One region of the Blautia aquisgranensis genome, then DNA from elsewhere that is predicted to be linked to it. Evidence: riboswitches for the same ligand, from Rfam matches in the RefSeq annotation. Region 1 holds a riboswitch; each other region holds the start of a gene.

What was found. Region 1 has a riboswitch for cobalamin ahead of nikB (nickel ABC transporter permease). Riboswitches for the same ligand answer to the same signal wherever they lie in the genome.
Region 2: another riboswitch for cobalamin. It lies ahead of WMO28_RS04305 (ABC transporter substrate-binding protein); the one in region 1 lies ahead of nikB (nickel ABC transporter permease).
Region 3: another riboswitch for cobalamin. It lies ahead of WMO28_RS02155 (leucine-rich repeat domain-containing protein); the one in region 1 lies ahead of nikB (nickel ABC transporter permease).
Region 4: another riboswitch for cobalamin. It lies ahead of WMO28_RS12405 (cysteine-rich small domain-containing protein); the one in region 1 lies ahead of nikB (nickel ABC transporter permease).

Annotation. Positions count from the first base shown of each region.
Region 1 covers NZ_JBBMEJ010000010.1:91,345-98,845, reverse strand. The annotation lists gene hisD (histidinol dehydrogenase) at 1-617, shown strand, start outside; gene hisB (imidazoleglycerol-phosphate dehydratase HisB) at 617-1,204, shown strand; gene hisIE (bifunctional phosphoribosyl-AMP cyclohydrolase/phosphoribosyl-ATP diphosphatase HisIE) at 1,220-2,500, shown strand; gene WMO28_RS09725 (M14 family metallopeptidase) at 2,637-3,596, shown strand; cobalamin riboswitch at 3,866-4,052, shown strand; gene nikB (nickel ABC transporter permease) at 4,242-5,180, shown strand; gene nikC (nickel transporter permease) at 5,181-6,008, shown strand; gene WMO28_RS09710 (ABC transporter substrate-binding protein) at 6,079-7,501, shown strand, end outside.
Region 2 covers NZ_JBBMEJ010000003.1:174,183-181,683, reverse strand. The annotation lists gene WMO28_RS04310 (FecCD family ABC transporter permease) at 1-322, opposite strand, end outside; gene WMO28_RS04305 (ABC transporter substrate-binding protein) at 337-1,431, opposite strand; cobalamin riboswitch at 1,538-1,828, opposite strand; gene pcrA (DNA helicase PcrA) at 1,930-4,173, opposite strand; gene WMO28_RS04295 (DUF1836 domain-containing protein) at 4,374-5,000, shown strand; gene WMO28_RS04290 (YerC/YecD family TrpR-related protein) at 5,074-5,388, opposite strand; gene WMO28_RS04285 (DUF624 domain-containing protein) at 5,621-6,295, shown strand; gene mnmL (tRNA modification radical SAM protein MnmL/YtqA) at 6,292-7,236, shown strand; gene WMO28_RS04275 (DUF4364 family protein) at 7,252-7,501, shown strand, end outside.
Region 3 covers NZ_JBBMEJ010000002.1:34,851-42,351, forward strand. The annotation lists gene WMO28_RS02145 (sugar phosphate isomerase/epimerase family protein) at 1-157, shown strand, start outside; gene WMO28_RS02150 (Ig-like domain-containing protein) at 496-5,700, shown strand; cobalamin riboswitch at 5,785-5,970, shown strand; gene WMO28_RS02155 (leucine-rich repeat domain-containing protein) at 6,165-7,004, shown strand; gene WMO28_RS02160 (LOG family protein) at 7,041-7,501, shown strand, end outside.
Region 4 covers NZ_JBBMEJ010000015.1:42,172-49,672, forward strand. The annotation lists gene WMO28_RS12390 (glycyl-radical enzyme activating protein) at 1-689, opposite strand, end outside; gene WMO28_RS12395 (glycyl radical protein) at 710-3,235, opposite strand; gene WMO28_RS12400 (PHP domain-containing protein) at 3,557-4,294, shown strand; gene WMO28_RS12405 (cysteine-rich small domain-containing protein) at 4,501-4,815, opposite strand; cobalamin riboswitch at 5,082-5,286, opposite strand; gene WMO28_RS12410 (NlpC/P60 family protein) at 5,470-6,936, opposite strand; gene WMO28_RS12415 (N-acetylmuramoyl-L-alanine amidase family protein) at 7,254-7,501, opposite strand, start outside.

The DNA of each region.
Region 1 (7,501 bases):
CCATTGCAGGTCCAAGTGAGATTCTGGTTCTTGCAGATGAGACAGCAAATCCGCATTATATTGCAGCGGATCTTCTTTCCCAGGCTGAGCATGATGAGATGGCATCAGCGATCCTGATCACCACAAGTGAGGAATTTGCAGATCAGGTAGATGCAGAAGTAAAAGGCTTCGTGGAGAAGCTTTCCCGAAAAGCGATCATTGAGAAATCTCTGGAGAATTTTGGCTATATCCTGATCGCAGAGGATATGGATGAGGCGATCGAGGCTGCCAATGAGATCGCTTCTGAGCATATGGAGATTGTTACGAAGAATCCATTTGAGGATATGATGAAGGTACGGAATGCAGGTGCTATTTTTATCGGTCAGTACAGCTCTGAACCGCTGGGAGATTACTTTGCAGGACCGAACCATGTACTTCCGACCAACGGAACTGCGAAATTTTTCTCCGCACTTTCTGTAGATGATTTTATTAAAAAGTCCAGCATTGTATACTATTCCAGAGAAGCACTGAAAAAGATTCACAAGGATATTGTTCAGTTTGCCACATCTGAGCAGCTGACTGCACATGCGAATTCCATTGCTGTTCGTTTCGAGGACGAGGATAAGGAGAACGACTGATGCCAAGAGAAGCATTGATTGAGAGAAATACAAAAGAAACCCAGATCAGGCTGAAATTAAATATTGACGGAACCGGAACTTCTGACATTGAGACAGGAATCGGATTTTTCGATCACATGCTGGATGGTTTTACCCGCCATGGCCTTTATGATCTTGATCTGAAAGTTAACGGAGATCTGCATGTGGACGATCATCATACCATAGAGGATACAGGTATTGTTCTTGGAAATGCGATCCGGGAAGCTGTGGGCGATAAAAAAGGTATTAAACGTTACGGCAGCTGTATTCTTCCTATGGATGAGGTACTGGTACTTTGTGCGGTAGACCTTTCCGGCAGACCGTATCTTGGATGGGATGCTGAATTTTCCACAGAGAAGATGGGAGATATGGCAACGGAGATGGTAAAAGAATTCTTCTATGCGGTATCTTACTCTGCTGCTATGAACCTTCATATCAAGGTTCTGTCCGGCGGAAACAGCCATCATGTGGCAGAGGCTATGTTTAAGAGCTTTGCAAAGGCTCTTGATGCGGCTACACAGTATGATTCCCGAATCACAGATGTACTTTCCACAAAGGGAAGTCTCTGATACAAAGGAGAGGTTATGAATAAACAGTTGATTCCCTGCCTGTATCTTCACTCTGAGAAGGCAGTGACAGGATTTGGACAGAGAAATCTTTTCGGCGACGGTGATGTAGAGACCCTTGCAAAGTTTTACAGGGATAACGGAGCAGATGAGCTTCTTGTCTTTGACTTTTCTTCGGCAGATGCAGAGCATGATCGTGCCATCGGAAAAATCCGTGATATCTGTAAAAGTGCGGAGATTCCAGTGATCGCAGCCGGAAATATCAAACGTGTGGAAGATGTAAAGAAACTGATCTATGCAGGATGTGCCCGGGTTGTTCTGAATTTTTCAAAAGAAAGCAATATTGAACTTCTGGAAGAGGTATCCAGACGTTTCGGAAAAGACCGTATGGTGATCAGCATTTCAGATTTTAAAGAATTCACAGAGAATCAACAGCTGATCGAAGAATATGCAGACCGTATCCTGGCACTGGATACACTGCAGGGAGAAATTGCAGCGATCTCAAATATACCGATTATTCTTCATACAGATGAAAGCTCCAACGATAAGATCATGAAGCTTCTGGAAGATCTGGCCGTTTCCGGACTCTGCGGTGCATATGTGAGCAGCATGGAAGTTGATCTCCATGCACTGAAAGAAAGCTGTGAGAAAGCAGGAATCCCGGTCAATACCTTTAAAAGTAATATTGCATGGTCAGACTTCAAGCTGAACAGTGCTGGAATGGTTCCGGTCATTGTTCAGGATTACCGGACAGATGAAGTACTGATGCTGGCGTACATGAATGAGCTGGCTTTCAATACCACACTGAAGCTTGGGAAAATGACCTACTGGAGCCGCAGCAGGAATGAACTCTGGACAAAGGGACTGACCTCCGGGCATGTACAGTATGTGAAATCTCTGACTATTGACTGTGATAATGACACCATCCTTGCAAAGGTGGATCAGATTGGTGCTGCCTGCCATACCGGAAACCGTACCTGCTTCTTTAAGCCTCTGGTGCAGAAGGAATACAATGATACCAATCCTCTTCATGTATTCCAGAAGGTATACGATGTGATCGCAGACCGAAGGGAAAATCCGAAGGAAGGTTCCTATACGAGTTATCTTTTTGACAAGGGAATCGATAAGATCCTCAAAAAAGTCGGAGAGGAATGCACAGAGATCGTCATTGCGGCTAAGAATCCGGATAAAGAAGAAGTAAAATATGAGATTTCGGATTTTCTTTATCATATGATGGTTCTTATGGTAGAAAAGGGCGTCAGCTGGGAAGACATTACCAGTGAGCTTTCCAAGAGATAAAAAATGTTCCTTTTAAAAGTATTTTCGCGAATTCAGAGAAATTCTGGAAGGTTTTCATGTACAAGTTCGGTTAGGCATGATATACTTACTCAAAATGAGTGCGGAAATACAGAGATAAAAGAAAGGAAAACGGCCAATGATCAAAATTGATGACTGGGTGATAGAAAAGGGAGAGAAAGCACAGGGTGAGATCAAAATCACAGGAGGTGGCATGAGCATGCCGGCAACTGTGATCTGCGGAGTGGAGGATGGACCGACGATTCTGATCACAGCAGGTGTACATAGTGCGGAATACGTAGGAATTCAGGCTGCCATGGAACTGGCTAAAGAGTTTCAGCCAGAGGATCTGAAGGGAAATGTGATCGTGATTCCTCTTGTCAATGTCAGCGGATTTGAGCACAGGACCATGAGTATGGTTTACGAGGATGGCAAGAATCTGAACCGTGTATTCCCGGGAGACCCGAACGGAACAGCTGCTGACCGTATCGCCCATACAATGGTAACGAAGCTTTTTTCTATAACAGATTATTATATTGATCTTCACAGTGGTGACGGATATGAACAGCTGCATCCATATGTATATTATGTAGGTGTTGTGGATGATGAAACAGCAGATGCTTCCCTCCATATGGCAAGACACATTGGCGTGAAATATGTAGTTCGCTCTACAACTGCGACAGGTGGTGCTTACAATTACGCAGCTTCTCTTGGAATCCCTAGTATTCTCATTGAACGTGGCGGGCAGAGCTATTGGACCTGGGAAGAGGTGGAACAGGATAAGCGGGATGTACGCCATCTGGTGCTTCACCTTCAGGGAAAAAAATGTCACGGTCTGAAACATTATCGTCAGATGCTTCTTGAGAATGTTGTTTACGAATATGCGCCGTATACCGGATGCTGGTATCCGTCCAAGAAGCCGGGTGAATATTTCTTCAAGGGAGAAGATTTAGGAGAGCTGAGAGATTATCATGGAAACATTCTTTATACTTCCATTGCTACTGAGAATGGAGTAGTACTTTATCAGACAGCAAGTTTAAATATTATCGAGGACGGTCCAATGATCGCATATGCCGCGATCACAGAAACTTTGACCTGATCTTAACCCAAAAACCTATGTTTAACTTTGAAATTCTGTTGAGAATTGAACGCAGTTAAACATAGGCTTTTTTGCTCAGACAGGATATTTTGTGCAATATACATAATGGGGTATCTGTATTTTATGTAAAATACCCAACAGGGTATAGGTATATTTCCGAAAATTCAACGAAAAAGTTAAAAGATTTAAAAAAAATTAACATTTTTCTATAGACAGGAAACATTCTCTATAATATAATAAATCCGTAATTTAATAGCATTTGCTGATTTTTCATATCAGTCGTTGCAAGTTCCGCAAGGATTAATAGGGAAACCGGTGTAAATCCGGTACGATCCCGTCACTGTAATGGGGAATCCTCAGATGAATGCCACTGGCCTGGTGCGCGTAATAGAGCCGGGAAGGTGTCTGAGGGTAAGGAGCCTTAGTCAGGAGACCTGCTTGCAATTGTCCAGGAATGATTCTTACGGAAGATAGGAAGCATGCTTTTTGTGCCCGTTATTTCGTCACGGGCTTTTTTTGTGCGTATTTCTTAATTTTTCATGCAAATTCTGCATATTAGAGTCCCCTATATTTACTGATCTGATACTTACTTTTCGACAGAACGGCTGTGTTAAAAATCGCAACAAATGAGGAAAGGAGTAAAACGTGACAAAGAAACAAGTAGGAAAAAGATTTCTCCAGATCATCATCGTATTATTTGGAATCAGCTTTTTCACATTTGGACTGACCTACCTGTCACCTGGTGATCCTGCGGAGATCATGCTGACAGAGTGTGGTAATCTTCCGACACCGGAGCTTCTGGAGCAAACGAGACATGAGCTTGGTCTTGACCAGCCGTTTCTTGTACAGTATGGTTCCTGGCTGAAAGGTGTTGTTACAGGAGATATGGGACAGTCCTATTCTTTCAAAATGCCGGTAACAGATAAGCTGGTATCCTGTTTCTGGCCAACACTTAAGATGTCGCTTCTGGCACTTCTTATGATGGTCATCATTTCCATACCACTGGGAATTCTGGCAGCTGTATATCAGAATAAATTCCCGGACTATTTTGTAAGAGGTATCACTTTCGTCGGAGTATCCGTACCAAGCTTCTGGCTGGGACTTATTCTTCTCAGTATTTTTGGTGTGCAGCTTCGATGGATCAATGTAGCAGGAGGAAGTACCGATTTTAAATCCATGATCCTTCCGGCGCTGACTCTTGCACTTGCCATGTCTGCGAAATATACCCGTCAGGTAAGAAGTGCTGTGCTTGAGGAACTTCATCAGGATTATGTAACTGGTGCCAGAATGCGTGGAATCAAAGAAAGTGTGATTCTCTGGAAGCATGTTCTTCCGAATGTAATGCTTCCGCTGGTAACGCTTCTGGGACTTTCCCTTGGAAGTCTTCTTGGAGGTACTGCAGTTGTAGAGATCATTTACAACTGGCCTGGAATGGGAAATATGGCTGTAAAAGCTATTTCCTGCAGAGACTATCCTCTTGTACAGGGCTATGTACTGTGGATCGCAATTCTCTACATGTGCATTAACCTGCTTGTGGATCTGTCCTATACTTATCTCGATCCAAGACTTAAGGAGGATAGATAATTGAAAAAGGTATTACAAGTATTTAAAGAAAATAAGCAGTTTACTCTTTTCTTTATTCTGGGTCTTGTGGTGATCGGCGTTGCGATTTTTGCTCCGCAGCTTGCCCCGTATGATCCGCTGGATGCAGTTATGACCGAATCACTGCAGGAACCAAGCTCTGCACATCCTTTTGGAACAGATAAGCTTGGCCGAGATCTTCTGTCCCGTGTTATCTTCGGAACAAGAACTTCTCTTATCATGACCTTATGCCTGGTTGCAGTGATTTTTGTGATCGGTACATTTTTAGGAGTCATCGCCGGATATTTCGGCGGCGTTGTTGACGCAGTTATCATGCGTATCGCAGATATGATGATCTCCTTCCCGGGTCTTGTACTGGCTATCGCCATTGCCGGTATGCTTGGACCGAACCTTGTGAATGCCGTTATCTCCATCGCGGCTGTAAGCTGGACAAAGTATGCCCGTCTTGCAAGAAGTATGGTTTTAAAAGTCAAGAAGAGTCTTTATATAGAGGCAGCAGTTGTAAACGGAACGAAAACATGGAAAATTCTTCTTGTTCACGTTCTTCCGAACATGGTTACACAGATGGTGGTAACTGCGGCAGCAGATATCGGAACCATGATGCTGGAGCTGGCTTCCCTTTCATTCCTGGGATTTGGTGCAACAGCACCGACACCGGAGTGGGGACTGATGCTTAACGAAGGAAGAACCTACATGGCAAAAGCGCCATGGCTTATGATCTATCCTGGTATCGCAATCGTGATCTGTGTTGTTGTTTTCAACATGCTTGGAGACAGCATCCGTGATGTACTGGATCCGCGTCAGGATTAAATAAACCAAACCGTAATTTTATGTAACAAACCAACACCCAATAGTTAGTATTTATCTTTAGGAGGATGAAATGAGAAATAACGTAGTAAAAAAAGTGCTGGCTGCTACACTTGCATGCATGATGACTTTTTCCATGACAACAATGGCTCAGGCGAAAGGTGACAAAAACAGTGATAAAGAGATCACTATCGGAGTAACAAGCTTCGCAGATACACTGGAGCCGACAGAGCAGTATTTCAGCTGGGTAGTTTCCCGTTATGCGATCGGTGAGTGCCTCACAAAATTCGATGAAAACGGTGAGATCGTTCCATGTCTTGCAGAAGAGTGGGAGAACAGTGACGATGGAAAAACATGGACATTTAAGATTCGTGAGGGTGTAAAATTCTCCAATGGAGATGACATGACACCAGAGATGGTTAAGGCTTCCATCGAGCGTACTGCTGAGAAGAGCGATCGTGTTCCAGAGTTCTTTGATCTTGACAGTATCGAAGTTGACGGACAGAACCTTGTGTTCCATCTTAACAGAGCCAATGCAAACATGGCAGGATGTCTTGCAGACCCGTTGTTCCTGATCGTTGATACAAATGTAGATGACTCCACATTTGCAATGGAGGGACCAATCTGTACAGGTCCTTACGCAGTAGAGTCTTTCAGCCCGACAGATTCCTGTGTTGTAGTAAAAAATGAGAATTACTGGGATGGCGAAGTCCCACTTGACAAAGTTACACTGAAATGTGTTGATGACCAGACAACACGTTCTATGGCTCTTCAGACAGGCGAGATCGATATCGCTTACAACCTGAAAACAGAGAACCTGGTAGAGTTCGAGGGAAATGATAACTATGAGATCCAGGAGCTTCAGTCTCTTCGTTCCACATATGCATTTATGAACCAGAGTGAGGGACGTGCTCTCAGCGACAAAGCACTTCGCCAGGCACTTCTTCGCGGTCTTGACAAAGAAACATACTGTAACACTCTTCTTGAGGGTGGCGCAACAGCTGGTAAAGCTCCGGTTCCGCCAACACTTGATTTTGGTTTTGATGAGCTGAATGATGAGAATGCTTATGATCCGGATGGCGCTAAGAAGATTCTTGAGGAGGCTGGATACAAAGATGTTGATGGTGACGGATTTGTAGAGACTCCGGACGGAGATCCGCTTGTTCTTGATTTCGTTATTTATACAAGCCGTGCGGAGCTTGGTGTATATGCACAGGCAGCACAGGCCAGCCTGAAAGAGATCGGTATCAACGTAAACCTTAACACTGTAAGTTACGAGACACTTCTTGACATGAGAGATTCCGGTCAGTATGACCTTCTTATCTGGAACGTACTTGTTGCAAATACAGGTGATCCTGAGAACTACTTAAGAGAGAACTGGTACAGCTCTTCTGCAAACAACACAGCCGGCTACAACAATCCGGATGTAGACAAGCTTCTCGATGAGCTTGCACAGACTTTCGATGAGGACAAGAGAAAAGATCTGATCGTTGACA
Region 2 (7,501 bases), on a different contig from region 1:
GGTTCTGCACGATAGCCTGCATCACCACGCCGCACACGGAAAGAGCCATTCCAACTGCCAGAGCCAGAAGGACTCTAGGCAGCCGGATCAGCCACACAACATCATGAACTGCGCCTTCCGCATAGGCGGACAGACTTTTTATATGAAACAATTTATAAGCGATAACGCTGTATACATCCTTCAGTGACAGATCCGCATTTCCAAAAGTGATGGCTGCAAGTATGGAAAAAATAAGGAATCCTGCAAGTCCGATGAGAACTGCCACATACATGGATGTTCTGAGCACCTTATCTTTTTTTCTCTGTGAAGCTGTTTCTTTCACTGCATTTTCTCCGATCAGTCAAGATTTACGTCCGGATATAATCCCTTTGCAAAAGTTTCGATTCCGTCCTGGGTACGTGTTGCACTTGCATACATCTCACTGAGCATGATCGGGTAAACACGTCCGTTCTTTACTGCGTCAAGGCTCTTCAGGGACTCATCATCCTGGATCACTGCAAGCTGGCTGTTCTTAACAGTTTCCGGATCATCTCCTGCATATGGCATGTAAACCACAAAGATCACGTCAGGGTTGGCTGCGATGATATCCTCTTTTCCAACGGTGGAAGCATCCGGGTTTGCAAGAGTTGCGCCTAACTGTGTTACCATATCTCCGCCAAGGCTCTTTACGCCATAGTTTGTGATGTCATCTCCAAGAGGCTCCAATACCATTACGCTTGGTTTGTCTTTTACATCTGCAGTTGCAGTAAGAGTTTTGTCGATCACTGCTTTTGCATCATCAACGATAGCCTGTGCTTTGTCCTGTACATCGAAGATCTTTCCGATATTTAAGATATCTGTGAATTCATTTTCCAGTGTTCTGTCGCCGTCCGGACGAGTATTGGTGTTGTAGTAGGTGTTGCAGCCTTTGTCGATCCAGTCTGTTACATTTCCCAGATTCTTATCAGAGAAAAGAGAGCTCCAGGATAAGATCATGTCCGGCTCCAGCATTGTTACAGTTTCAAGGGATGGGGTAAATTCGTCAAGATAATTTGTTTTTGAGAATGCTTCTTTGAGATCTTCCGGAACTTCATTATCAAGACCTGCGGTAGCTACCAGGTGGTCTTCCAGACCAAGTGCGAGCATAGTCTCAATGCTTCCCTGATATACAGCAAGGACTTTTTCCGGTGCTTTTTCATAAGTGGTTTCGATTTCGTTTCCATCGTAATCATAGGTTGTGATGGTCAGAGGATATTCTGTCTTGGTTGCCTCTGCGGAAGAATCTTCGGTGTCTGCAGACTCTGTACTGTCTTCTGCTGCCGGCTGGTTGTCTTCCTTGATGGTCTCGGAGTCTGCTCTCTCTGCGGCATAAACAGCCGGAGCTGCTGATACGGTCATTGCCGCTGCCATTACCATTGCCATGATTCTTGTGGATACATACTTGTTTTTCATTTCATTTCCTCTCTTTTCGCCTGTTTTATCTCCTGTTGCCTATGGGTAACCGAAAAGATGGGGCTTCATAAAATCTGCACGGAACACTTTGTACGGAAGCTCCCACTTACATACTGTCAAGCAGGTTTCCTGACTTACAGACTCAGAAAAAACTCCGCAAAATAAAAACTGATACACCATTCATCTTTTAGCCGATCATGAATGATGTATCAGAATTTTCTCCAGAATCTCTCTGACATCGGGATTTCGCCTTCTCACATGAGTTTCTGCAATGGCATGTGAAATCCCTTCTTCTGTATACAGTGGCCGCAACCGCTCAGGCTTTTTACCCGATTCCCTCCTCACAGTATCCGGCAGCATATGTGCCGGTGATACTGTTCACTTCACAGCAATTCAATTACGCTGATACTGATTCTAACATACCGGTTTTCCAATTACAACCTTGAGGCCGGATTTTTACAGTTTTTTGCAGAAATAGTCTGCCCGGAGAGATCCCTCTCAGATCTTCTTCAGCTTGGCAAAACCGGCGAACATTTTTTTCACGCCGACTTTGTCAAAGTCTACCGTCACTTCGTAGTCTCTGCCGCCGTCTGCGATATTTTTTACGATACCGACTCCGAATTTCACATGACGGACCGTGTCTCCCTCACCATAGTCCAGGCTGTCCGCCTTCTTCACTGTGAAATCTTTTTTCTGCAGGGTGCTCTTTGCCTGGAAATTCATTTTCATCTGGGCATAGGCGCTTTTCGGAGATACGATATCATCTACTCTGGGCTTTTTCTCCTGAATGGTATGTCCAAGATCTACCAGCTCCCGTGGAACCTCCCTTACAAAACGTGACACACGGTTATACTGAGTCTCCCCACGGATCATCCGCTGTTTTGCACAGGTTAAAGTCAGTTCCTTCATGGCACGGGTGATTCCCACATAACAGAGCCTTCGCTCCTCCTCGATATCCGACGGATCACCGGACCAGATGGAAGCATATCCCGGAAAAACACCGTCCTCCATTCCCACGATAAATACATTGGGGAATTCCAGTCCCTTGGCACTGTGAAGGGTCATCAGCAACACATAATCCTGATCCGGATCAACAGAATCGATATCTGCCACCAGTGCGATCTCCTCCAGAAATGCAGAAAGTGTTGCCGGCTGTCCGGCCTCCTCCATGGCTTCCTGGAAGGATTCTGTCTTGGAGATCAGCTCATCGATATTTTCGATCCTCGCCTGAGCCTCCTCCGTTTTCTCTGCCTCCAGTTCCTTCACATAACCGGTAAGTTCAATGACCTCTTCCAGAGTTTCACGGACTGTATAAGCCTCCGCCTTGCTCTTAAGTCCCTGGATAAAGGAAACAAAATCGTTGATCTTGGAAGCAGCGCGGCCAATGGACGGCACTTCCTCAACCACTCGGAGCGCATCATAGAAGCTTAAATTCATATTGTCCGCATAATCCTGGACACGACCGATACTGGTAGCTCCGATTCCACGCTTTGGCACATTTAAGATTCTGCGCACTGCGAGGTCATCACTTGCATTATCAATAGTCTTGAGGTAACTCAAAAGATCCTTGATCTCCTTGCGCGCATAGAAATTAACCCCGCCAACGATCTTGTAAGGAACATTCGCCAGGAGGAATTTTTCCTCAAAAAGACGTGACTGGGCATTGGTTCTGTAAAGTACTGCACAGTCCTTGTACTGGAATCTGCCGCTCCTGCGTCCCTGCATGATCTCGCCGGTTACATATTCCGCTTCCTCGAAACCATTGTTGAACTGACGGAAATGGACTTTATCCCCCTCTTCGTTCTCTGTCCAGAGAGTTTTTTCCTTACGCTCTGTATTGTGGACGATCACCTCATTGGCTGCGTTAAGGATGTTCTTGGTAGAACGGTAATTCTGCTCCAGGCGCACCACCTTAGCTTCCGGGAAAACCTTCTCAAAGCCAAGGATATTTCCGATATTTGCCCCGCGGAAACGGTAAATAGACTGGTCATCATCACCTACAACACAAAGATTCTTGTATTTCTCAGCAAGAAGACTTACTAATTTAAACTGTGCCGTGTTGGTGTCCTGATACTCATCCACCATGATATAACGGAACCGTTCCTGATAATAATCCAGGATATCCGGATTGTGCTGAAAAAGCTCCACCGTTTTCATGATCAGGTCATCAAAATCCAGTGCATTGTTTCCCCTTAAAATGGACTGGTATTCCTTATACATGCCTGCGATCTTCCGTGCATCCGGATCACCGCCTGCATTCAGCTCCAGCTCTTCCGGCGTGATCAGTTCGTCCTTCGCATGGGAAATCTCTCCCAAAACAGCACGTTCTTTGTATATTTTCGTATTTACATCAAATTTCCGGAAGATCTCTTTCATGACTGTCTTCTGGTCATCTGCATCATAAATAGTAAAATTGCTGCTAAATCCCAGCACTTCAATATGACGGCGCAGGATTCTCACGCAGGCAGAATGAAAAGTAGAAACCCATACGCTCTCCGCTCCCATTCCCGCGATCCGGTTCACACGCTCGCGCATCTCATTTGCAGCCTTATTGGTAAAAGTAATGGCCAGGATATTCCACGGATTTACTCCTTTTTCTTCCATTAAATAGGCGATCCTGTGTGTCAGCACTCTTGTTTTTCCGGAACCGGCACCTGCAAGGATCAGCAGTGGTCCCTCTGTATGTACAGCTGCTTCCCTCTGCATGGGATTTAGTGTATCCAACGCTTCATGTATACTCATTTTGATCTCCATTTCTTTTTTATATCGGCAACAGGTATCTGTTTTTAATAAGTTCCAATCGTATCTTTATATACTATCATGTCTTTCCTCACCGGTAAACCCGGAAATTCATTCCACGAATAACATTATGCCCTTCAAAAAAAGTTTCTTTACAAGTAGTATTTAAAACTATATAATAGGGAGCAGAGGTGATAAATGCGATGACAAATAATGAAAAAGACATGATGCACAGCATTTTCGAAAAAATAGCTGAGCTTGATTATATAAAACCCGATGATATCCCGAACATTGATCTGTACATGGATCAGGTGACAACTTTTATGGAAGAGAATCTTGCTTCCACCAAACGTCACGACAATGATAAGATCCTGACCAAGACCATGATCAATAATTATGCCAAGAACAAGCTTCTCCCGCCCCCCGAGAAGAAACGCTATTCCAGAGAGCATCTACTGATGCTGATCTTTATCTATTATTTTAAGAATATTCTTTCTATCAGTGATATCCAGACGCTTCTCGGACCTATCACAGATAAATATTTCAAGTCCATGACTGACAAGGATATGACCTACATCTATCAGGAGGTTTTCAGCATGGAGCAGAACCAGATCCGTTACCTCGAAAAAGATCTCCTTCGTCGTTTCAAGAGTGCAGGTGAAATCTTCCAGAACGCTGATCCGGAGGATAAGGATTTTCTCCACCAGTTCTCCTTTATCTGTCTGTTAAGCTTCGATGTTTATATGAAGAAGATGATCATTGAGAACATGATCGATCAGATGACTCCACAGAAAGACGAGACTTCCCACCACAAAGAAAAAAAGAAATGATCCACGGAACATTTTTCCGGGCAGAAGAAAAGAGACAGACATCCGCGTCCATCTCTTTTTTTGCGTTATGGCCTTACTCAGCCTTATCGTTCTCTTCTTCGTTCTTCTTCATACGTGCAAATACCATCTCATACCCATCATTACCATAGTTCAGGGAACGGTTTACACGGCTGATCGTAGCTGTGGAAGCACCCGTCTTCTCTGAGATATCAAGGTATGTACGCTTATCCGTAAGCATCTTCGCTACCTCGAAGCGCTGAGATAATGAAAGCAACTCATTGATGGTACAAACGTCCTCAAAAAACGTATAGCACTCTTCCTTGTCTTTCAAGCACAGGATCGCTTCAAACAGGTGATCCACGGCCTCCGTCCTGATTTTTTTGCTCATTGTTACGCTCCTTTGAAATTACATAATTTTCGTTTGATACAATACTGATATTTTAACACTCTAAATTGTGATAAGCAAGCATTTTAGGGAAATTTAATAAACTATTTCACATTTTTGTCTTTCCATGACGGACACATGCATTTATTCTCCGATCCTATTTGGGGTTTGCTTTTTCCTCTGTGATTGGGTATACTTAAAATAATAATTTTTAAAAGAAAAGGAGACTTATCAGATGAATCGTTTTTTTAACATGGATAATAAGTTCTTCGTGTTTATGGGACGCGTGGCAGACCTGATCCTTCTGAACATTCTGTGCATCCTCTGCTGTATTCCGATCATTACGGCAGGCGCTTCCATAACCTCTCTTTACTACGTTACACTGAAAATGGCAAGAGACGAAGAATCCTATATCATCCGGAGCTTTTTCCACGCTTTTAAGCAGAATTTCAAGCAGGCAACCATCATAAATATTATTATGCTGCTTACAGCCGGTGTTCTGTTTGTTGATCTTCGCATTGCAAGAGCCGGAGACAGTGTAATGTACAAGGGACTTTTCACTTTGTTTATCGCAGTTGCATTTATCTATGCACTGATCCTTCTGTACATTTATCCGATCCTTGCGAAATTTTACAACTCCATTAAGAACACCTTTGTCAACGCATTCCTGATGTCAGTCCGCCATCTTCCGCAGACTGCACTGATGCTCCTGATCTCCGCATCACCGGTACTGCTTTTCCTGCTTATGTCCTATACAGGCGCGGCTCAGGTACTTTCCATTCTGATCATGCTCTTTGTTTTGATGGGATTTGCGACTCTGGCTTACTGGAAATCCAAGCTTTTCGTAAAGATCTTCGATAACTACATACCGAAGGACGAAAGCGAAAAAAGCGAACTGGAAGAAGCATGAGAACACGCTGGAATGACAAGCCGTACCATTCCCTGGATTACATGCTCAGGGAGCGCTACGGCGAAAAGGTCTACCGGGTGGCTTTAAACGGCGGCATGTCCTGCCCCAACCGTGACGGCACTCTGGGAAAAAACGGCTGCATCTTCTGCAGTCAGGGAGGAAGCGGCGATTTTGCAGCAAGTGCTTCTCTTTCCATCACGGAACAGATCGATACACAGATTGCAAGCCTCTCCGCCAAAAGACCGATTCACAAATACATTGCCTATTTTCAGGCTTACACCAATACCTATGCTCCGGTGGAATATCTGCGAAAGATTTTCACAGAGGCGATCACCCATCCGGATATCGTGGCACTGTCCATCGGAACAAGGCCGGACTGCCTGGGCGATGAGGTCATGGAACTTCTTTATTCCCTGAACCGGATCAAACCCGTGTGGGTGGAGCTCGGACTTCAGACCATTCATGAAAGAACTGCTCAGTATATCCGCCGCGGCTACCCGCTCTCCTGCTTTGATGACGCAGTGAGCCGTCTCCGCAGAGGCGGGATCGAAGTGATCGTCCACACGATCCTTGGACTTCCCGGCGAAAGCCACGAGGATATCCTGGATACGATCCGTTATCTCAATGCCATGGATATTCAGGGAATCAAGCTCCAGCTTCTCCACGTACTTCGTGGTACTGATCTTGCCGCTGATTATGAATCCGGTCTTTTCCGTACTTATGAGAGAGAAGAATATCTGGATCTTGTGATCGACTGTCTGGAACAGCTGCGTCCGGATATCGTGATCCACCGTGTAACAGGCGACGGTCCGAAGGAACTTCTGATCGCACCTTTATGGGCCAGTCGTAAACGCGAGGTTCTGAACCTTCTTCATCACAGAATGAAGGAGCGGCAGAGCTTCCAGGGAAAAGCTTTTAAACCTCTTTCCCTGCGTCAGTAAAAAGGAGGCATTTTTATGGCATCACCTTTTACAACCTATAAACTTATCATTTTATATATGCTGAAGAATTCTGAGGGAGATCTTACCAATTCGCAGATCACGGATTTTATCCTGGATCGGAAATATACCAATTATTTTCAGCTCCAACAGGCCGTCTCCGAGCTGGTGGAGGCCGAACTGGTGGAAATGTCCTCCCAGTCCAACCGAACCTACTACCGGTTAACTGATGAAGGAAAAAATACTCTGAAATATTTTTCCAAAGAGC
Region 3 (7,501 bases), on a different contig from region 1:
GGATTCCCATGCGTCCCTCGGAGCAGGAAATATTCCATATAAAAAAGTTCTGGGATTGCTTCCTGAGACAGAGGAAAGAACCTGGACGGTTGAGTGCTGCACAAAAGAAGATGTGTCGCGAACCTTTCATGTATTAAAAAATATTGTTTCCGGGTAACAAAAAGACTCTGATTTCGGCGATGAAAAGGTGTTCATGACTTGACATAAAATTATCGAACTGTTAGAATGATCAATAGAACAACTGCATATTTCAGATAAGGTGAACTGTCGGTTTCAGTTCTTAAAGGAAGATTACAGCGAGAGGTCTGAATCATGTTTCCGCCATATCATCAGCAAGCTCAGTAGATATCGTATATTTACTGATATGGTTTCCGCAGAGGGAATAGATTGTCTGGAATATTCAGCTGAAAATTAAATATAACTAACAAACAGCAGAAACAGTTCTCTCACTTCGGTGGGAGGACTTTTTTTGTGCAAAAAAGGAAAGGAAAAAGGATGAAAAAAACTAAAAAAGGGTATGGAAAAAAAGCTCTGAGTGTGTCGTTGTCGATGGCACTTATGCTTGGTGGAACTGCTCCGATACAGGCAGCAGATATGTTTTCAGACCAGGCCGCAGAAGAAAGTACAGCAGAAGAGCTTTATCCTGCAGACGAAGAAAGTAATGCAGAGGAAAACAGCACAGAAGATATTGTGACAGAAGAGGATGGGGCAGACAGTAGTGAGGATGATTTTTCTGCCGGACAGGAAGAAGAGACAGTAGAGTTTTCTTCAGGAGATGCCACAGAAACAGCAGAAGCTGAAAGTGTGGAGACACAGAGCGATTCTCATGTGATAAATACAGCCGCTGATATTCCTGTTGACGGAATTCCGGCCGGTGAGACTTACGAACTGGCAGCGGATATCACACTGGAAGCAGGACAGCAGATCAGTTCCATCGCTGGTACCCTGGATGGAAAAGGCCATGTGATCACCCTTGCGGATAAACCTCTTGCAGATCAGGTATCCGGAGCGATTCAGAACCTCGGTGTTGCAGGAAGCAGTACACTGAGTTTAAGCGACGGACAGGGAAGTGTGGCAAATACAGTAACGGGAACGATCCAGAACTGTTATTCTACAGCATCTTCTCAGGCTGCAAGCGACTATATGGACACCATCGGCGGATTTGTGGGAAGCCTTCAGGGAACTGTGGCAAACTGTTATTTTGCAGGAAACACCGATATGTTCGGAGGCGGAATCGCGGCTACCAACGGTGGTGCGTATAAGATCAGCCATGCGCTGTGGACTGCCGGAATGTCTACAGTTGGTATGGGAAGAACAGATAACATTTCCGAAGACAGCAAGAAAAAGATGACAGCAGATCAGATCAAAGCCAATGTGGATATCCTGAATACGGATCTTCCGACTACAGGCTTTTACTGGGTACTGCCTTCTGACGGAAGAAATAACGGGCTTCCTGTACTTTCAGAGGGAACACCGGCTCCGGCAGAGGTGAACTGGGATGGACTGAAAGCTTCCATAGAATCTGCGGAAAAGCTTACAGAGTCAGATTATACAGAATCCAGTTGGAAAACAGTTTCCGATGCGCTGGCTAAGGCAAAAGAAATGCTGGAAGCAGGGACTGCTTCTCAGGCAGAAGTAAACGAGGCAGCAAAAAATCTCAGTGATGCCATCAGCGCACTGAAAAAACAGAAACCGGTAACACCGGTAAAAATTCCGGAAGGCGTGACAGTTACCCATATCACTTCCGCAGATCAGATTGGAAATATCTGGGACGGAACAGAGGGACAGTATTATGTTCTGGATAATGATATCACTCTGGATGAAAATTATATGAATTTCTGTGAATTTAACGGTGTTCTGGACGGACAGGGACATACCGTTACGTTTAAAGATTCCCAGGGGCTGTTTAGCAGAGTCGGGGAAAGCGGTGTTGTTCAGAATATTGCTTTTAAGGGAACAATCGGTAATGTCTGGGAAAATACAGGCGTTCTTGGCGGAAGTATCAAAGGCGCAGTTCTGAACTGTTCCGTTGAGATCTCCGGAAGTGATGCCTGCGGTTTTGCAAAGAAATTATCCGGTGGTGTGATCGCAAACAGTATTGCTTTTGGCGAGAGCCCAAGCGGAGCATTATTTGCCCAGTATGAAGATGTAAACGGAGCTGGTCTGGTGAAAAACTGCTACTGGCTTGATACCCTTACCATGCCATCCGTGCCGGAGGGAGTTCTTGTAAATTCCATGTCCAGAGAAGAATCCGAAATGAAAACTCTGGATCTTGTGGAGTTGTTAAACAACGGCCGTGGCGACAGTGGGTCAAAATGGGGACAGAGCAGTGATGGATTCCCATATTTCGGAGAAAACCAGTCCTATAAACCGGACACTGAGGTCTGGCCGGAGCTTCCGGGGGAAAGCAAATATCAGGTAGAGTTTACTTCTTTTGACGGAAGTGAAAAAGAGACTTTGACCGATTCCCGTATTCAGGTTTCTCCTGATCAGGTAAACTCATACCAGATCGCAGGAACTTTCAGCCTGAAAGACTATCAGGCACCGGAGGGAAGTTCCCTGGAGTGGAACTGTACAGAGATGAAACCAGCCGGATGTATGGCGATGAGTTTAAGTGACGGAGAGCTTTTTGTTTATAAAAAAGGAAAGGCCGTTATTACAGCAACACAGATCAACAGCGACGGTTCCAGTGAGATTGTGGCGTATGCTTCCGTGATTGCAACAACGAAAAAAATCGACGCAGTCCGTCTTCTCATTGACGGTCAGGATGTAACAAACGGAAATTATACGGTAGCCGGTTCCGAAACAAAGAAGATTCAGGTACAGGGAAGATATGAGGGAGAAGAAGAATTCAGTGATATGGCTTTCTCCAGTTTCCGTTACAAAGCAGCTGATGAAACCCTGATCAAAAATGAAGAAAGCTACAGCTCTTTCACATTTGTGAAACCGGGAACTTCTTCCATCGCGGTAAGCTCCAAAGCACAGCCGGAAATTTCCGCCACAGTTTCCCTGACATCTACCTATGTGCCGGTAGAATCCATTGTTGTGGGAATGTCCGGACAGCAGGTGATCCACGGAAGAAACGCAAACAGTGACGGCCAGGAAGAGGACGGAAGAGTGGCTTTCAATCCGATTCCGGGAAGTGCGGTAGTGACTCCGGAAAACGCAAGCTTTGCTTCCGACTGGACGATTAAAAGCAGTGATGATACCATTGGATATTACAGCAACGGATCTAAGGTATTTGTTCCCAAGCAGGCCGGAAAAGTAACCTATACAGCAGAAATTAAAGATACAGATCCGGAAACAGGAAAGACCCGTACTGTAACAGGAAGCTCAGAAGTTGAGTATGTATATAAAAATCCGCTGACAGCTGTTTCTTCACCTGTAACAGAAGTTACGGTAAAAGCAGGAGAGAGTCAGGATATTGATCTCAGCTTTGTGGGAGAGCTCTCTGAGCAGGGGTATAACGTGACAGATCCGTCCATGAAATGGACATTTGATAAAAAAGGTGTCGCAGTTATCACAAAGAAAACAAGTGGCTACTGGAAACGTGAGGATGGTGCACCGGATACAAACAGCTACTTTATCGGAACCGATTACAGAATTACAGGAATTGGAGAAGGCACAGTAACAGCAACCGGTACACCGGTGGATCAGACAAATTCTCCGAAACCGGTGACAATTAAGATCACAGTAACAAAAGGTGACGGACAGGATACCGATAATACAAAACTTGCTTCAGAAGGAATCGAAAAGGCAGCGTCATACCTTGCAGATATTCATGAAACAAAAGGCTACAAATATGGAGATGAGTGGGCTGTATATGCACTTGCGCGTAGCGGAAAGACGATCGCACAGGATAAACTGGATGCATATTATAACTCTGTATGCGAGACAGTAAAAACCTGGAGCGCAGACCAGAAACCTACGGATATTGAGCGCGTAGCACTTGCTTTAACTTCCATGGGAAAAGACATCACAAATGTAAATGGTGTTAATCTGGCAGAGATGATATATAATTCACCGAAGCTGAAAAACGGATCCAATGAACTGATCTATGCACTGATTGCACTGGATGCGGCAGATATTCAGATACCTTCCGGTGCAAAATGGAATCGCGGTGCTATTATAGCGGAACTTGCAAAGTTCCAGAATTCAGCAAGTGGAGGAATCGGTCTTTCCGATGCGAGAGGTGGAAGCTCTGATATTACAGCAATGGCTCTTCAGGCACTTTCTGTTTACAGAAATCATAATACAGCAGCAAAAAAAATCTCCGATCAGGCACTTACCTATTTGAAAAATACAATGGGTGATGACTTCGGATATGGAACTTCAGAAAGTACTGCCCAGGTGCTTCTTGCTCTGACATCTATGGGAATTGATCCGTTGAGCGGTGATTTTGGAACTGTAAATATGAATCTGATCACCAATCTGACCGGCTATATTCAGAGTGACAATGGTTTTTCACATTCCATGTCCATGACGAAATCCAGTGAAATGTCTACGGTACAGGCTCTTCAGGCTCTGGATGCGTACAGTCGTTTTGTAAATAAAAAGACAGCTTACTGGGATCTTAAGGATAAAGGAGAGCATACAAAACACAGCTGGAATACAGGTGTGGTTACAAAGCAGTCCACATGTAAGGAAAAAGGAAGTAAAACATTTACCTGTACCTGGTGTGGCGAGAAAAAGACAGAATCTACAGCACTTGCAGATCATAAATGGAGTTCCTGGAAGACAACGAAAGAGGCTACAGTATTTGCTGCAAAACAGATCACAAGAACCTGTTCTGTATGCGGTAAAACAGAAATGAAAAACTCAGGAAGCAAGCTGAAAGCAACGATTAAGCTCAGTACATATGAAATTAAACTGGTTTCAGGAAAGTCCACAGATAAGGTAAAAGTAAGCGGACTGGCAAAAGGAGATTCCGTAAAATCCTGGAAATCAAGTGATACAGCTATTGTGAAAGTAGATAACAAGGGTGTGATCACTGCACAGAAGAAGACAGGAACAGCCTATGTTACCGTAACTCTGGCAAGTCAGACAACAGCAAAAGTAAAAGTAGTTGTGCAGAAGGCAGCACATGTGACTCATAAATGGAGCTCCTGGAAGACAACAAAAGCAGCTACGGTCTTTGCAGCAAAACAGATTACAAGAACCTGTTCTGTATGCGGCAAAAAGGAGACGAAAAGCTCAGGAAGCAAGCTGAAAGCAACAATTAAGCTTAATGCATATGAGATCAGGCTGAATCCGGGAAAATCCACAAACAAAGTGAAAGTAAGCGGACTGGCAAAAGGAGATTCTGTAAAATCCTGGAAATCAGGCAATACAGCTATTGTCAAAGTAAATAACAAAGGTGTGATCACTGCACAGAAAAAGACAGGTACAGCTTATATTACTGTAACACTGGCAAGTAAAAAGACAGCAAAAGTAAAAGTAATCGTACAGAAAGGAACTGTAAGAACAACAGCCATTACAGGCCTGAAATCCAGTATTACTCTGAAAAAAGGAAAAACGGATACATTAAAACCTGTACGTAAACCAATTACTTCTGCTGAGAAGATCACATACACTTCTTCCAATAAAAAAGTTGTTTACGTAAATGCTAAAGGAGTAATTAAAGGACTTAAAAAAGGAACGGCAGTTATTACTGTAAAATCAGGAAAAGCAGTTTATAAATGCAAGGTGACAGTAAAATAAATAATCCGGCTGCGTCAATACAGGATTGCCACGGTAAGAGAATTATGTTATAATTTCGGCACAGTTAAATATGGAAAAGTAATTCAACAATTACCGGTTTTAAGTTCTCTGTTATATCGACAGAGCCAAGAGGGAACAGGGTTAGAATCCCAGGCAGTCGTGCTACTGTATTTGTTTAGGTTTTCTGCATCCATTGTACATATTTTGTATGAGAAGGAGAAAGACCGTGATTACATAAGCCAGGATACCTGCTTAAAGCTGCTACCAGTTATTACACGCAATGATAAATGGAGTGGGAGATTGTTTTATTTTGTGAACCTTTTTTCGGGTTACGGAGAGAAAACAGCTTCCGGATTCAGAGATATTGCGGTAGCAGATGGTATTGTTTGAGAAAAACATGATTATAATACGGGTGCGATATCTTTCGGGATATTGCACCTGTTTTTTTATTTGAGAGGTAAAAAATGCAGAAAACACTGGTGTGGCGGTTACAGAAGGATGAAGAAAAAACATTTCTGAGAGGCTGTGCAGATAAGCATGGAGACAGACGGCTCGTTATCACATGGCCATATACAAAGATTGGTGATGAGGCACTGAAAAATAACATTCGGATCAAGGAGGCAGTTTTTTCAGACTGTGTAAGAGAAATCGGGAAGGAAAGTTTTTCGGGGTGTACGAGACTAAGAACGGTAGATACGCAAAAACTGAAAAAAATAAAAAACGGAGCATTTTCCGGTTGCGTAAATCTGAGAAAATTTCAGATTTCAAAAACAGTTGAACGCATGGGAAAAGGGATTTTTTCCGGATGCAAAAGATTACAGCAGGTTTCTTTTGATGACAATTTAAAGATTTTCAGAATTCCGGAAGAAACATTTATGGAATGCAGGGAGCTTTCGCAGATTATTCTGCCGGAAACTGTAAGAGAGATTGGAAGACAGAGCTTTTACAGATGTATAGAGCTGTCAGAAATAGAGATACCGAAGTCTGTGGAAAAAATAGAAGAAAAAGCTTTTTATCAGACTGGTCTGAAAAACCTGAAACTTCCGGAGAATCTGCATTTTATAGGAGAGAGTGCTTTTTTGAAATGCAAAGAACTGGAATACGTCAGAATTCCTCAAAGTGTGGAAACTGTGGAAAAATGGGCGTTTCATGGATGCAGTATGTTGAAAACAGTAGAATTTTCCGGAGATCCGGAGGTTCTTGGAGAGTGGATCATCAACAGAGGAACAAAGATTTTATGTAAAAAAGATACCAGGGTGGATGACTATTGTAGGAAGAATGGATTTGAGGTAAAATATTTCTGAGATGGTGTCATTTTGGAAAAAAGAGGAGAAGAAATCATGAATATCTGCATATACGGAGCATCCAGTGAGGAGCTCAAAAAAATCTATTATGAAAAGACAGAAGAGCTTGGACGACTGATGGCAAAAAGAGGTCACGGGCTTGTGTTTGGCGGAGGTGAGACTGGCCTGATGGGTGCAGCTGCCCGGGGAGTTTCCCATGAAAAAGGCTATATCCTTGGAATCTCGCCGAAATTTTTTGACCAGCCGGGAGTGCTGTATCAGCACTGTACGGAGTTTATTTTTACGGAAACCATGAGAGAGAGAAAACATCTCCTGGAAAGCCGTTCCGATGCTACGATCGTGGTACCCGGAGGAATCGGTACATATGAGGAATTTTTTGAGATCCTGACATTAAAGAGTCTGGGGCGGATCGATCGTCCGATCGTTCTCTATAACATCGAAGGCTATTATGACAGTATGAGAGAACTGCTGGAATATACGGCAGCTGAGAAATTTAT
Region 4 (7,501 bases), on a different contig from region 1:
GGTCTTCCAAGGCCTTCATACTTATCCTGTCCAAGTCTGTGATAAGGAAGCAGATGAATCTTATTTACGCCCGGAAGAGAATCCGCAAATCTGGCGATTGCCTGGATCTCTTCAACAGAATCATTAAATGTAGGAATAACCGGGACACGGATCACAAGCTTTGTTTTTCCATAGAGGGCAACTTTTCTTGCATTCTCCAGCATCAGTCCGTTGGCGCGTCCTGTGAATTCCTTGTGTTTCTCCTGATTCATGTGCTTGATATCCATCAGATATACATCCAGATACGGAAGAACCTGCTCGATCTTTTCCCACGGGGCACAGGCCATACTTTCTACGGCTGTATTGATACCGCGTTCTTTGGCTGCCCGTAGCAGATCTCTGGAAAAATCTGCCTGACACATACATTCACCGCCGGAGAGGGTGATTCCCCCTCCTGAACGGTAATAATATGCACGGTCTTTTTCTACTTCCTCGATCATTTCACGGACTGTCACATCACGGCCGATCACCTTGTCCTCTCCCAGTACTTTCATGTTCTGGATCCTGTACTCCTGCGATTCCGGATTACAGCACCAGCGACAGCGAAGGACACAGCCTTTCAGGAATACGATAGTACGGATTCCCGGACCGTCATGCACCGAATATTTCTGAACATCAAAGATCCTGCCCTTTGTATCCAAATAGTCCATAATTTACCTCTTAAATCCGGTTAAAATCCCTGTTCTGTACGGCGGATGATGTCATCCTGCAGAGAACGGGAAAGAGTTGTAAACAATGCACTGTAACCTGCAACACGTACGACCAGATGTTTATATTTCTCCGGATGTTTCTGTGCATCCAGAAGTGTCTCTCTGTCGACAACGTTAAACTGCATGTGCATACCCTTCTGATCGAAGTATCCACGGATCAGTGCCACGAATTTCTCCAGGCCTTCTCTTCCGGCAAGTGCTGACGGATGGAATTTCTGGTTGAACAGTGTACCGTTAGATACGATGAAATGATCCAGACGGGATACAGAAGTAGCTGCCGCTGTCGGTCCCTTCACATCCTTGCCTGCTGATGGAGAAACGCCATCTGCAACCGGTGTATGTGCATAACGTCCATCCGGTGTGGCACCTGTCTGTCCGCCAAGAGGAACATTGGCTGATACCGGATAAAGTCCTGCTTGGTAATGGCCGCCTCTCGGGTTCATATATTTCTGGATCGGTCTTGTATAGGTATAAGCCACATCTCTTGCAAAATAATCCACATCCGGAATATCGTTACCAAATTTCGGAACCTCGTCGATCATCTTGTGGATTTCTTCGAATCTTGCTTTCTTCTCCGGAGATGGCTCTGTTCCCATAGCTGCTGTCATAACAGCTTTAGCCATGTCTGCATTTACGCTGATGCCATTCTCCTGAAGCTTCTGCATTACAATGGTAGTGATATCGGCTGCTGACTGTGCATCAATACCTTTACCATAGTTCCATGCCAGAGCTTCCTTCAGCTCTTCCATGGTCATCTTCTTCTCTTCGTATACGAGCTGGCGGATCGCATACAGGGAGTCAGCCATGTTAGCGATACCAAATCCCTGAGGGCCTGTAAAGTTGTATACAGCTCCGCCTTCCTGAACAGATTTGCCACGTTTCAGGCAGTCATCCACCATACAGGAAAGGTAAGGAAGCGGACATCTCTCAGCATGGGCCACATCAATGGCATTATCTGCATTTACAAGAAGTGAGATGCAGTATTCCATCTGTTTCTTATAAGCATCGTAAAACTCATCGAATGTCTTCATCTCTGTAACATCACCAGTCTGGATACCGACCTGAACGCCTTTATCCATACCGTTGGAGAAAACAAGCTCCAGCGGGCGGCACATGTTAAAGAATGCTGCGTCATGCCATCCGTCTGTCTTACCGGCTTTCTGCGGCTCAACACATCCGATGATATTGTACTCTCTGGCATCAGCAAGAGTCAGACCTCTGCTCTGCAGTGCCGGAATGATAACCTCATCGTTATAGTAAGCCGGAAGTCCGATTCCTGTTCTGGTAAGCTCGGCTGCCTTGATCAGGAATTCATGAGGAGATCCGTTCCATACCCTTACAGAAAGTGACGGTGCCGGAAGATGTACATGCATGGATGCCTGGATACACATAAAGGAGAGATCATTGGTCACATCCTCGCCATCCTTATTCTGTCCGCCTGCGATCAGGTTCTGGAATAAGCTGTAGCCGGCAAAGCCTTCTGCGGATGCAGCATCACGGCATTTATTCAGGTCATTTAATTTAACCCAGATACAGTCCATAAGCTCCTGAGCAAACTCTCTGGTAAGATTACCTGCCTCCATATCACTCTTATAATATGGATACATATACTGGTCAAAACGTCCCGGTGAAATAGAATGTCCGCTGCTCTCCATCTGAATCAGCTGCTGTACAAACCAGAAGGACTGGCATGCCTCATAGAAGTTACGGGCGCCCTTCTCCGGTACACGTGTACAGTTGGATGCGATCTGAAGAAGCTCCTGTTTTCTGGTCGGATCCTGAGTCTCATATGCCATCTTCTCTGCAAGCTCCGCATAGCGGTGTGCATAATCGATAACAGCCTGACAGCTTAAGATCACTGCATTGAGGAAGCGTGATTTCTTCGCATAATCTCCATCTCCCACATTGCACTCATCCAGTTCCTTCTGCGCCTTGGCAATGATTCCCTCATAACCGATAGCCAGAACCTCTTCATATTTGACTGTTACATGGCCAACGCCATTGTAGAAATAGTTTCCCGGTGTAAAAATATTGTGATCGATCGCACGGATCGCTTCCGGTGCCATATAGGAAGTTGCAAGTTCACTTGTAGTCTTACCCTTCCAGTATTTATGTACCTCGCGAAGCTCTGCCTTGGTCTCCTCCGCAATATAAAATGGATCTGCTGTTCGTGTAGCTACTGTATCCAGCTCATCCTCCAGCCACTGGAAAGAATATTCCGGGAATGTCTGACATCCTCTCGGTGCGATAGTACTACTTCCGACGATCAGCTCCTCATCACGGATGATGATCGGAATATTACGCAGAATATGAGCAAAAGCTTTCGCCCTTCTCGTAATGATCGGCTCATCTTCAGTTTCTTTGTAAGACTCTGTGACAAGTTTCGCTCTGGCAGATTCGATCACCGGCATCTTCGCATAAAGATTATCAACAAGATGCGTGATCCTGTCTGTTTTCGGGATATCTGCTATATGAAATTTCTCCATGATTCTCCTTTCTCACAACCGGCTGTTTCTGGTGATCTGTCTGCCTCCACGCTTCCAGAACCGCTCCTGTCCGGCTATGTGCTCATGTACTTTCATTATACCTTACCCCCACTTTGATGTCAACGAAATCCAACATGTATTCCTTGCCGTTTTTGTGGTTTTTGTAGGTTGAATTCTGTGAGTTTTATTTGTTTTTCGTGTAATTGAGATTTTTTCTATTGACTTTATTTTTCCACTCTGCCATACTTGTTTTATCAGAATTCATTAGAAAACATATCCGTTCCCAATACAGGAAACGAACTGTAAAAGAGGTGTATTTTTATGTATCTTTCCGATATGCACACCCATTCCATTGCCAGCGGACATGGCACGGAATGCACGATCACCAACATGGCGCGGGCTGCCGCAAAAAAAGGGCTCCGTCTTCTTGGCATCACGGATCACGGTCCCGGAACGCTGGCTGCCGGAACTTCTTCTTATTTCCGCAGTCTCACCTACTCTCCGAAGGAGCATTTCGGAGTTGAGCTTCTCTACGGGATCGAGCTGAACATTCTTGACCGGAATGGCACCGTAGATCTGAATCAGGAATTATTAGGTAAACTTGACTATGCAATCGCCAGCATGCACAGCTGGAACTACCGCTGTGGTACCCGTAACGAGAACACTGAAGCTTTTATCAATGTAATGAAAAATCCCTGTGTCAAGATCCTGGGACATAGTGATAATACTCATTATCCTGTTAATTATGATATCCTTGCCAGAGCCGCAAAAGCAACCGGCACGATCTTTGAGATCAACGAAGCATCCCTGGCGCCTTACGGATATCGCGGGGATACCAGAGAAAACTGTTTCGAGATCCTGCGCTGCTGCCGCAAATATGATCTCCCGCTGCTTCTTTCCAGTGACAGCCACGGGCCGGAACACATCGGCGACTTTACATATGCTGCTGATTTTGTTCATCAGGCCATGTTTCCGGAGCGTCTGATCCTGAACAATCAACTTCCACGGCTGAAGGTATTTTTGCAGACGCATGAAGATTCTGTTCTTTCACAATTGTAAATCTCTGCAAAAAATTTCAGCAGCTTCCTGTACTGATTTTCCAATAGTCCTGTGAGAGCCAGGCTGACATTTTTTTGTCAGTACCGGCTCTTTTCATTTGATGCTGCAGCATATTTCGTATTCTTTAACGCATCAAAAAAGCCAGGTCGACATTTTTCCTCGTCAACACTGGCTTTTATATACCCACTTCTTATATTTATCATACCTTAATACGGTTTCTTCACATTCTCTTCCGTATTCTCTCTCTGCTTACGCACAAGATCTGCAAGTTCTTTATACTTACCTGTAATATATCCGTAATTTTCTCTTCTGTGTGGAAGCTTACATCTGGAGCAGTCCTTGATGCCGCTGTCCAGGAACCGGAAATTACCGCCGCATTTATCTCCCAGCGCATATAACGGGCAATAGCAGAACAGGCAGTTAAAATTGTCCGGGTCTGCTCCCGTATGGCATGGAAAATACTCACATTTCTTATGACTGTAATAAGAAAATTCCTTGCCCTCCCAATATGGTTTTGCCATGACCACAACCTCCTCCCAAGGTTATGCACTCATGATTTTTCCCATAAAAAAAGAGGTAGCGATGCCACCCCGGGGTAGAAATATAATCCGTTCATGAGTGCGCGGAGGGAACGAATGTATCCGGAGTAGTATCGCCTGCCATTTAATCATGTATAATTCATATGAACAGGCGCATTCCATAAAAAAATGCCTACTCTCGTAAAAAAGTAGACAACGTTCCAGGGGTGCGGAGTCCCTGAAATGGTTGTTACACTTTACACGGAAGTTTAACCTCGCCATAACAAGCAGGTTTCCTGGCTCCGGGATCATCGCTCCTCTCTCCTTCTCATACTTACGTACAATGGATTCTGAGATTCGCTCCTCCGTTACAGTGACCGGATCGCTCAGGTTTCTCACCTGATTCCCTTTTCTGCTGGTCTCTGATAATTATCAGATAACTGTCAGACACCCTCAGCACTTGCTATGTTCAATATGGAATTATACTGACATTATAATAACACCATGTTAATTCTGTGTCAATACCATTTGCTTATTTTTTTGAAGTTTTTCAACAATATATAAAATCACGCAAAAACAGCCCGATGAATTGCTTTGGCTTTTCACCGGGCTGCTGTATTTCTTAATTCAGGCTGATATTTATCTGTCTCTTTTTTCTTATACGAGACGTCTTACAGATACGATTGTTCTGTATGTAGCGTCATTGCTGACCTTGATACCATCCTGGGAATTGGAAGCATGAACAATCTGACCGTCACCCATATAGATAGCAACATGTCCGCCGTAGCAGATCAGATCTCCTGGCTGTGCATCTGCGTAAGATACCTCTGTACCTGCATTCTGCTGCTCATACGATGTTCTCGGAAGGCTTACGCCAAAGTTCGCATATACGCTCTGCACAAAACCGGAGCAGTCTGCACCGTTGGTAAGGCTTGTTCCGCCCCATACATACGGATTACCTACAAACTGTGTTGCATAATCTACAACAGATGAACCGGATCCGCTGCTGTAGGAAGAAGAGCTTTCGCTGTCAGAAGAAGTATCTTCTGAATTATCCTCTGACGCATCTGCTGCTGTTTCTCCGCCTTCATCGTAATCAGCATTGTCTTCTGCTGTATCTGTATTATCACCATCAGTATTACCGGACTCATCTGTTATCACATTGCCATCCTCATCATACTGAACATCTTCATTTTCCCCGGCATCCGTATCTTCATCTGTGTTCTCGATCACATTGCCGTCCTCATCGTACTGAACATCTTCGCTCGCATCTGCTTCATTCTGCTGCGCCTCAGCCTCTGCCTGACGTCTTGCTTCTTCCTCAGCCTCTGCCTGTGCTCTTGCAGCCGCTTCAGCTTCTGCCTGACGTCTCGCTTCCTCCTCAGCAGCAATACGCTCTGCCTCTAATCTCTGAAGCTCTGCTGTCTGCTCTGCAAGAAGATTCGCATAATCAGTAGCCTGCTGCTGTGCATAAGCGATCTCATTATCATAATCTGCAGATGTTGCACGTTTCTCATCCAGCTGTGCCTGAAGATTCTGGGACTCTGCCTCATATTCCTGCTTCATTCCCTCGAGTTCAGCCTTCTCCTGTGTATACTGTGCTTCCAGGCTGGCTACCTGCTCGATTGTGTTGGAATATTTCTCAAGGCTCTTTCTGTCCTGCTCATATGTCTTCTGTGTATACTCAGCTCTCGTAAGAAGCTCAGACAGATTCTCGGCATTGAGCATCATCTGAAACCACGCATCATCTCCACCTTTCTCATAAAGGTACTGAATACGTTTCTTCATCGCCCCATACTGCTTCTCCTTAGCATTCTTCGCTTTCTCAAGGTTAGTCTGTGTAGATGCAATGTCGGCTTCTTTATTGGAGATATCTCCTTCCAGCGTCTGAATCGAAACCATCACGTTTACAAGATTCGCGTCTAGAGTTGAAATTTCGCCTTCAATCTGCGATTTCTGTGCAGAAAGCTCATCCAGTCTGGAATATGTTGCATTCAACTGCTCGTTGGTTGCATCCATCTCCTGCTGAAGTGCTGCTTCATCTTCTCTTGTTGCGCTTACGCTGACTACCTGTGCTCCGCTGATGATGAGCGCCAGTGTCAAACATAATATTCTTTTCTTCATGACTGTTCACCCTCGCAATCTGATTCTGAATTCTGATTATATGGCGGATATTCCTGATCCGCTCTACTACCTATTCATGTCTGCTGTTATTTCATCTGTCAGCAGTTCATGTAATATTTCTGAAATATCTTGTTTCAATCTTTGTATATATTAACACAGTGTTATTTGGATTGCAAGGATTTTCTATTATTTAGTTTAAAATTTTGTAACATTTATTAATGTTTTCGACATTAAAAATGGAAAAATCCTGTTTCTCAAGGATTTTCCCATTTTGTTTGTTACATATTTTTTTCATTTTTTCACAAGATCTGTACAGATCAGAACAGATCTGCAAGAATCTGATTCGCAGTTTTATTCAGATATCCGTCCGGATCAGAAAGTGTGTTTCTGTTCCATCTGAAATATGCTCCGTTACGAATGTAATTGCCGCTTGACTCATGATAATCATATTTAGCTGCGCCCGGATACTTGGCCATGTAAAGTTCTGCAAGTTTGATTGCCTGGCTTCCATAGGTTCCATTTGGTGTCGGTGTACCGGAAATCTGAACACCTGCATTCGGTGTAC